3 regions of the Streptomyces sp. NPDC004629 genome follow, and region 2 is predicted to be linked to each of the others. Evidence: riboswitches for the same ligand, from Rfam matches in the RefSeq annotation. Region 2 holds a riboswitch; each other region holds the start of a gene.
The links. Region 2 has a riboswitch for thiamine pyrophosphate ahead of thiO (glycine oxidase ThiO). Riboswitches for the same ligand answer to the same signal wherever they lie in the genome.
Positions count from the first base shown of each region.

Region 1 (2,258 bases), on a different contig from region 2:
GGGAAGTCGAGGCGCGCGAAGACATACGCGCCGGGCAGCGCCACCAGCAGGGTGAGCGCCGTGGAGGCGAGCGCCTGCCAGGTGGTGAACCACAGCACGTGCCGGATGTCGGAGCGGGTCACGACGTCCGTGATCCGCCCCAACTGCCAGGCTCCGTCCGGCTTCAGCCCGCGGGCGACGATGGCGGCCACGGGCCAGGCGAAGAAGACGGCGAAGAACGCGACCGGCCCGGCCATCAGCGCGAGCCGCACCACGCTCCCCGTACGCCGCCCGCCCGGGGCCGCGTCGGCTACTTCAGTACGAGCGAGGTCCACGACTTGACCCACTGGTCACGGTTGGCGGCGATCCGGTCGGGCGCCAGGTTCTCGGGATCCTTGGCCTGCGGGCCGTACTTCACGAACTCCTGCGGCACCTTCGCGTCCGCGCGCACCGGATAGACGTACATATTGAGCGGCATGTCCTCCTGGAACTCCTTGCCGATCAGGAAGTTCAGCAGCGCCTTGCCGCCCGCGCTGTTGCGGGCGCCGGTGAGCAGCCCGGCGTACTCGGTCTGCCGGAAGCAGGTGCCGGCGGCCACTCCGGTGGGCGCGGTGGCCGGCTTCGGGTCGGCGTAGACGACCTCGGCGGGCGGCGAGGAGGCGTAGGACACGACGAGCGGCCGGTCGCCGCCCGCCTTCCGGCCACCGGCCGAACCGGAGAACTCCTCGTCGTAGGCCTGCTCCCAGCCGTCCACGACCTTGACGCCGTTGGCCTTGAGCTTCTTCCAGTACTCCGGCCAGCCCCCGTCGCCGTATCTGGCGGCGGTGCCGAGCAGAAAGCCGAGGCCGGGCGAAGAGGTGCCGGCGTTCTCGGTGACGAGGAGGTTCTTGTACGCCGGTTCGACCAGGTCGTCGAAGGTCTGCGGCGGGGTCAGCCCGTGCCGGTCGAAGTACGCCTTGTCGTAGTTGACGCAGATGTCGCCGGTGTCGATGGGCGTGACCCGGTGCCCGGACGTATCGGACCGGAACTCGGGCCGCAGCCGGTCGGAGCCCCGGGCCTCGTACGGCTGGAACAGCCCGTTGTCCAGGGCCCGCGACAGCAGGGTGTTGTCGACGCCGAAGAAGACGTCGCCCTGCGGGTTGTCCTTGGTCAGGATCGCCTTGTTGACGGCCTGTCCGGCGTCGCCGTCCTTGAGGACCTTGACGCTGTAACCCGACCGCTCCTCGAAATCCTTGAGGACGTTCTTCGAGACGGCCCACGAGTCGTGGCTGACGAGGGTGACGGTCTTGGAGTCCGCGGCGCCCTTGTCGCCGGTGGACCCGCACGCGGACAGCGTGACCAGTGCGAGCCCGGCCGCGGCGGCCACCAGGGTCTTGGTGTGCAACTGAATTCCTCCTGGGGTTGACCAGGAAGAGACGCGGCCCTGCCCGGACTCCGCGAGGGATGTCCGGGCAGGGCGCAACAGCTTGAGTGAGGACCGATCTCCCTACCCAGAATGACCTGGGCGAGGTTCGGAGGGTCTGCGGCCCGTGTGCCGCACTCTCAGCGCTGTGGCGCTCCCCTGTCGGAATATGAAGTTTCGGAATGTGAGGGTTCGAAAGCCGAGGTTTTGAAAGCCGAGGCTTCCGACGGTGAGCTTGACGATAGGAAGGTATGACGTGATGGACGCCCTCAGACTACCGTCCGGCTACCGCTCGGTGGCAGCCAGCTGACCGCAGGCGCCGTCGATCTCCTGACCGCGGGTGTCCCGGATGGTCACCGGCACCCCGTGCGCCTCGATGGCCGCCACGAAGGCCTTCTCGTCCTCGGGCCTGGACGCGGTCCACTTGGAGCCGGGCGTCGGGTTGAGCGGGATCAGGTTGACGTGCACGGGCCTGCCCTTGAGCAGCCGGCCGAGCCGGTCGCCGCGCCACGCCTGGTCGTTGATGTCCCGGATCAGCGCGTACTCGATGGACAGCCGGCGCCCGGACCTCGCGGCGTACCCGAAGCCAGCGTCGAGCACCTCGCGCACCTTCCACCGCGTGTTGACGGGGACGAGGGTGTCGCGCAGCTCGTCGTCGGGCGCGTGCAGCGAGATGGCGAGGCGGCACTTGAAGCCCTCGTCGGCGAACCGGTGGATGGCCGGGACGAGTCCGACGGTGGAGACGGTGATGCCGCGCTGGGACAGCCCGAGCCCGTCCGGCTCGGGATCGGTGAGGGCCCGGATGGCGCCCACGACCCGCTTGTAGTTGGCGAGCGGCTCGCCCATGCCCATGAAGACGATGTTGGACAGCCGGGCG
Region 1 covers NZ_JBIALO010000013.1:42,301-44,558, forward strand. The annotation lists gene ACFYTE_RS21065 (ABC transporter permease) at 1-236, opposite strand, end outside; gene ACFYTE_RS21070 (thiamine ABC transporter substrate binding subunit) at 290-1,363, opposite strand; TPP riboswitch at 1,445-1,552, opposite strand; gene rlmN (23S rRNA (adenine(2503)-C(2))-methyltransferase RlmN) at 1,667-2,258, opposite strand, start outside.
Region 1: linked by a shared signal. The riboswitch ahead of ACFYTE_RS21070 (thiamine ABC transporter substrate binding subunit) and the one ahead of thiO (glycine oxidase ThiO) in region 2 are both predicted to bind thiamine pyrophosphate.

Region 2 (2,258 bases):
AGCCCGGCCCGGGTCTCGGTCAGCGGCAGCTCGGTGATCCCCGGTATCAGCTCGTGCGCGTCCCGCAGCAGCTCGTACACGCCGCCCGCGGTCACCGTGGTGTCCCAGCCCAGCTCCTCGCTGGTCGCCCCGACGACCAGCTCGCTGTTCTCCCGCGGCACCAGGTACACCTGGCTGCCGCGCACCACGGCCCGCACGGTGCGGCTCAGGAACGGCGCGTACCGCTTCGGCACGGTCAGCCGCAGCACCTGCCCCTTCACCGGCCGCACCGGCGGCAGCACGTCCTGCGGCAGGCCCGGCAGCCGTCCGCTCAGGCTGCCGGCCGCGAGCACCACCCGGTCCGCGCCCAGCTCCGTGCCGTCCGCGGTGGTCACCCCGACGGCCCGGGCCCGGCGCACCGTGCAGCGCTCCGCCCACGCGCGGTGCAGGACCACGCCCGCCCGTTCGCACGCCGTGAGCAGCGCGGCGGCCAGCCGGCGCGGGTCGATCTGGTGGTCGGCGTCCACCCGCAGCCCGCCCCGCACGCCGGGCGCGAGCATCGGTTCCAGGCGGCGGCACTCCCGGCCGGACAGCCACTCGGACTCCAGCCCGGAGCGCTGCTGCAACGCGTGCAGGTCGCGCAGGTGCGCCCGGTCGTCGGCGTCCAGCGCGACGGCGAGCGTTCCGCACCGGCGGTAGCCGAGGTCGAGGCCGGTCAGTTCGGTCAGCTCGGCCGTGAAGTCCGGGTAGCGGCGGGCCGAGGCCAGGTTCAGGCCGAGCAGTGTCTGCTCGCCGTGGTGCAGTTCGGTGACCGCGGCCAGCATCCCGGCCGCGACCTGTGCGGCACCGCCGCCCGGCTCGGGGTCCACGACGGCGGTGGCGAACCCGCGCTGCGCGGCCCGCCAGGCCGTGACCAGGCCGATGATTCCGCCCCCGATGACGAGAACGTCCGACGTACGTGACGACATGGGCGTCCAGCCCCTCCCTTCGCCGGCATGACCCGGATCAGGTTCGTACGGTCGGAGGCCGCCAGCCTCCCTCTCAGCCCGGTGCGTCCGGGCTCCCGCGAGTGCTTGTACGGTGGCCACCCTAGCCCGCCGCCGCCCGCCTCAGTAAGGGAGCCTCCGTTCATGGCCCGCTCGCTCGACGGTCTCGTCCTCGCCCCCGTCACGGACCAGGCCCCAGGTCAGGTGGGTACCAGCACCCGGTTCACGTACCACGAGAAAAACGGCGAGATCTGGGCCGAGTACGCCGGCGGCGACATCGTGCGCGGGTATCTCGTCGGCATCCGCCGCGGCGATCGGCTGGACTTCCGGTACGTCCAGCTCAAGCATGATGGCGGCACGTCCTCCGGGCACTGCGTGTCGACCGTCGGCGAGCTGCCCGACGGCCGGGTGCGGCTCACGGAGACGTGGGAGTGGGAATCGCAGGCGGGCAGCGGGACGAGCGTGGTCGAACAGGTCGCGCGGACCCCGGCGTGCACCGGTGATCCCGTTGTGCAACAGGTCACCCAGCACGCCCCCTGACTGGCAAATCGTCAGTTGACTATGGTGATCACGTGAGCGAGCAGACGCAGCAACCCAGCCCGGCACCGGGGCGGCGCGTGGTCGTCGTCGGCGCGGGCATGGCCGGGGTGCAGACCGCGGTCGCCCTGCGCGAACAGGGCCACCGGGGCACGATCACCCTGGTCGGCGCCGAACCCCACCAGCCCTACGACCGGCCGCCGCTGTCCAAGGCCGTGCTGCTCGGCAGGGCCGAGGGCTCCGCCTTCGAGGTCGACTTCGCGGCGCTCGGCATCGATCTCGAACTGGGCCGCGAGGCACTTGGTGTACGCCCCGGCGAGCACGAGCTGGACACCGCGGCCGGACCCGTGCCGTACGACGTCCTGGTCCTCGCCACCGGCGCCGAACCGATTCGGCTGCCCGGCGCCGAGGGCGTCCCCGGTGTGCATCTGCTGCGCACCCTGGACGACGCCCAGCGGCTGCGGCCCGTGCTCGCCCGGCAGCACGACATCGTGGTCGTCGGCGCGGGCTGGATCGGCGCCGAGTTCGCCACGGCGGCCCGCGAGGCGGGCTGCGCGGTCACGGTGGTCGAGGCCGCCGACCGCCCGCTCGCGGGCGCGCTCCCGGCCGAGGTCGCGGCGCCGATGACCGCCTGGTACGCGGACAGCGGCACCGAACTGCGCACCAACGCGCGCGTGGCGAGCGTCGAGCCCGGCGCGGTGCTGCTCGCCGACGGCTCGCGGCTGCCCGCGGGCGCCGTGGTCGTCGGCATCGGCG
Region 2 covers NZ_JBIALO010000041.1:59,777-62,034, reverse strand. The annotation lists gene thiO (glycine oxidase ThiO) at 1-947, opposite strand, end outside; TPP riboswitch at 945-1,056, opposite strand; gene ACFYTE_RS37990 (hypothetical protein) at 1,110-1,505, shown strand; gene ACFYTE_RS37985 (NAD(P)/FAD-dependent oxidoreductase) at 1,538-2,258, shown strand, end outside.

Region 3 (2,258 bases), on a different contig from region 2:
TAGAACGGAGCTTCATCGCAGATCTCCTGCTGAAGGTCGATGTTCTCCTTGATCTTGTGCATCGGGACGTGTCCCGGGCCCTCGATCATCGTCTGTACATGGAAACGCCCCGCGATCCGGTTGAGTTCCCCGAGCGTGCGCAGTTCCGCGAACTGCGCCTCGTCGTTGGCGTCCGCGATCGAACCGGGACGCAGGCCGTCGCCGAGCGAGTACGTGACGTCGTAGGCGGCGAGGATCTCGCACAGTTCCTCGAAGTTCTCGTACAGGAACGACTCCTTGTGGTGCGCCAGGCACCAGGCGGCCATGATCGATCCGCCGCGCGAGACGATGCCGGTCTTGCGGTTCGCGGTCAGTGGCACGAACGGCAGCCGAACCCCGGCGTGGACCGTCATGTAGTCCACGCCCTGCTCGGCCTGCTCGATGACCGTGTCCTTGTAGATCTCCCAGCTCAGTTCCTCGGCCCTGCCGTCGACCTTCTCCAGTGCCTGGTACAGCGGCACCGTGCCGATGGGCACGGGGGAGTTGCGCAGCACCCACTCGCGGGTGGTGTGGATATTGCGACCGGTGGACAGGTCCATGACCGTATCGGCGCCCCAGCGGGTCGCCCAGGTCATCTTCTCGACCTCCTCCTCGATGGAGGACGTCACCGCCGAGTTGCCGATGTTGGCATTGACCTTCACCAGGAACTGCTTGCCGATGATCATCGGCTCGATCTCCGGGTGGTTGACATTGGCGGGCAGCACGGCCCGTCCAGCGGCGATCTCCTCGCGGACCACCTCGGGAGAAACGTTCTCCCGGACCGCCACGAACTCCATTTCCGCAGTGATCTCGCCCCGCCGCGCATAGGCGAGTTGGGTGACCGCCCCGCCGTCACGGCTCCGACGCGGTTGGCGCGGGCGGCCGGGGAAAACCGCGTCCAGGTTGCGCAGACCGCCGCGCGGCGCGGTGTGCTTGATCCCGTCGTCCTCGGGGCGGACGGGGCGGCCCGCGTACTCCTCCGTGTCACCACGGGCGATGATCCAGTTCTCGCGCAGCGGCAGCAGGCCCCTGCGGACGTCGGTCTCGACGAGCGGATCGGTGTACGGGCCCGAGGTGTCGTAGAGCGTCACCGACTCCCCGTTGGTCAGGTGCACCTGACGGACCGGCACCCGCAGATCGGGGCGCGAGCCCGCGACATACCCCTTGTGCCAGCCGATGGACCGTCCCGCCCCCGCGTCATCGGCGCCATCGGGCCCGTTGACGGATCCGTTCACCGCGTGCTGTGCGGAGGCAGGCGTGCGTATGTCCTTGTTGGTCATGAGACCTACTCCCTACGCCGGCATTACCCGGTAACAGGTTCGGCGGTCGACGCAGCGGTGTCCGTCCATCGGTGCTTCCTGTGAAACATCACTCGTTCCACGTGAAACATCGCGAAGACGGAGGTCAGCGCCCTCTCAGCCCGGTGCTCCGAGCTCCCGCGTGTGCAAAGGTGCCTCCACGCTAGCGTCAATTCGGGCGCGGTGAACAGAGGGCCCCTGTCGTTCTTGCGATGATCGGTCGGTGACCACGATGCAGCAGTCCCCCCACCCCCCGTCCGGGCCACAGCGCAGGCAGGGCTCCGCACAGGGCGGCGGACACGGCCACGAGGGCCACGATTCCGGTGACGGCCACGGGCACGGCCATGGCCACGCGCACAGTCATGGTCATGGCCCCGCGGCGCCCGTCTCCAAGCATCTGCGCAAGGTCATCGCGGCCGTCCTCATCCCGTTCGCCGCGGCGGTCGTCGTCGGGCTCATGGTGCTCTGGCCCGGTGGCGCACCGTCGCACGAGCGCACCGGGGTCGGCTTCGACCGGCAGACGCAGCAGGCCACGGTCACCCAGGTCGTCGCGGTGAGCTGCAAGTCGGTGAACGCCTCGGGGGACACCCCGACCGGTGACACGTCCACCGCCGAGGGCAGCTCCGCACAGCAGCAGGCAACCGGCACCTGCAAAAAGGCCACGATCCGGGTCGACACCGGCAAGGACAAGGGCCGTACGTTCACGGAGATCGTCCAGCCGGACCAGTCACGGCAGTTGCACCAGGGGGAGAAGGTCGTCGTCGCGTACGAGCCGTCGGCACCGAAGGACCTGCAGTACTCGGTCACCGACGTGAACCGGAAGTTCCCCCTGGTGCTGCTCGCCGGCATCTTCGCGCTCGTCGTCGTGGTGGTGGGCCGGCTGCGTGGCGTGATGGCGCTGGTCTCCCTGGCCATCAGCTTCCTGGTGCTGACCCTCTTCAT
Region 3 covers NZ_JBIALO010000003.1:181,473-183,730, reverse strand. The annotation lists gene thiC (phosphomethylpyrimidine synthase ThiC) at 1-1,298, opposite strand, end outside; TPP riboswitch at 1,291-1,468, opposite strand; gene ACFYTE_RS06115 (YibE/F family protein) at 1,549-2,258, shown strand, end outside.
Region 3: linked by a shared signal. The riboswitch ahead of thiC (phosphomethylpyrimidine synthase ThiC) and the one ahead of thiO (glycine oxidase ThiO) in region 2 are both predicted to bind thiamine pyrophosphate.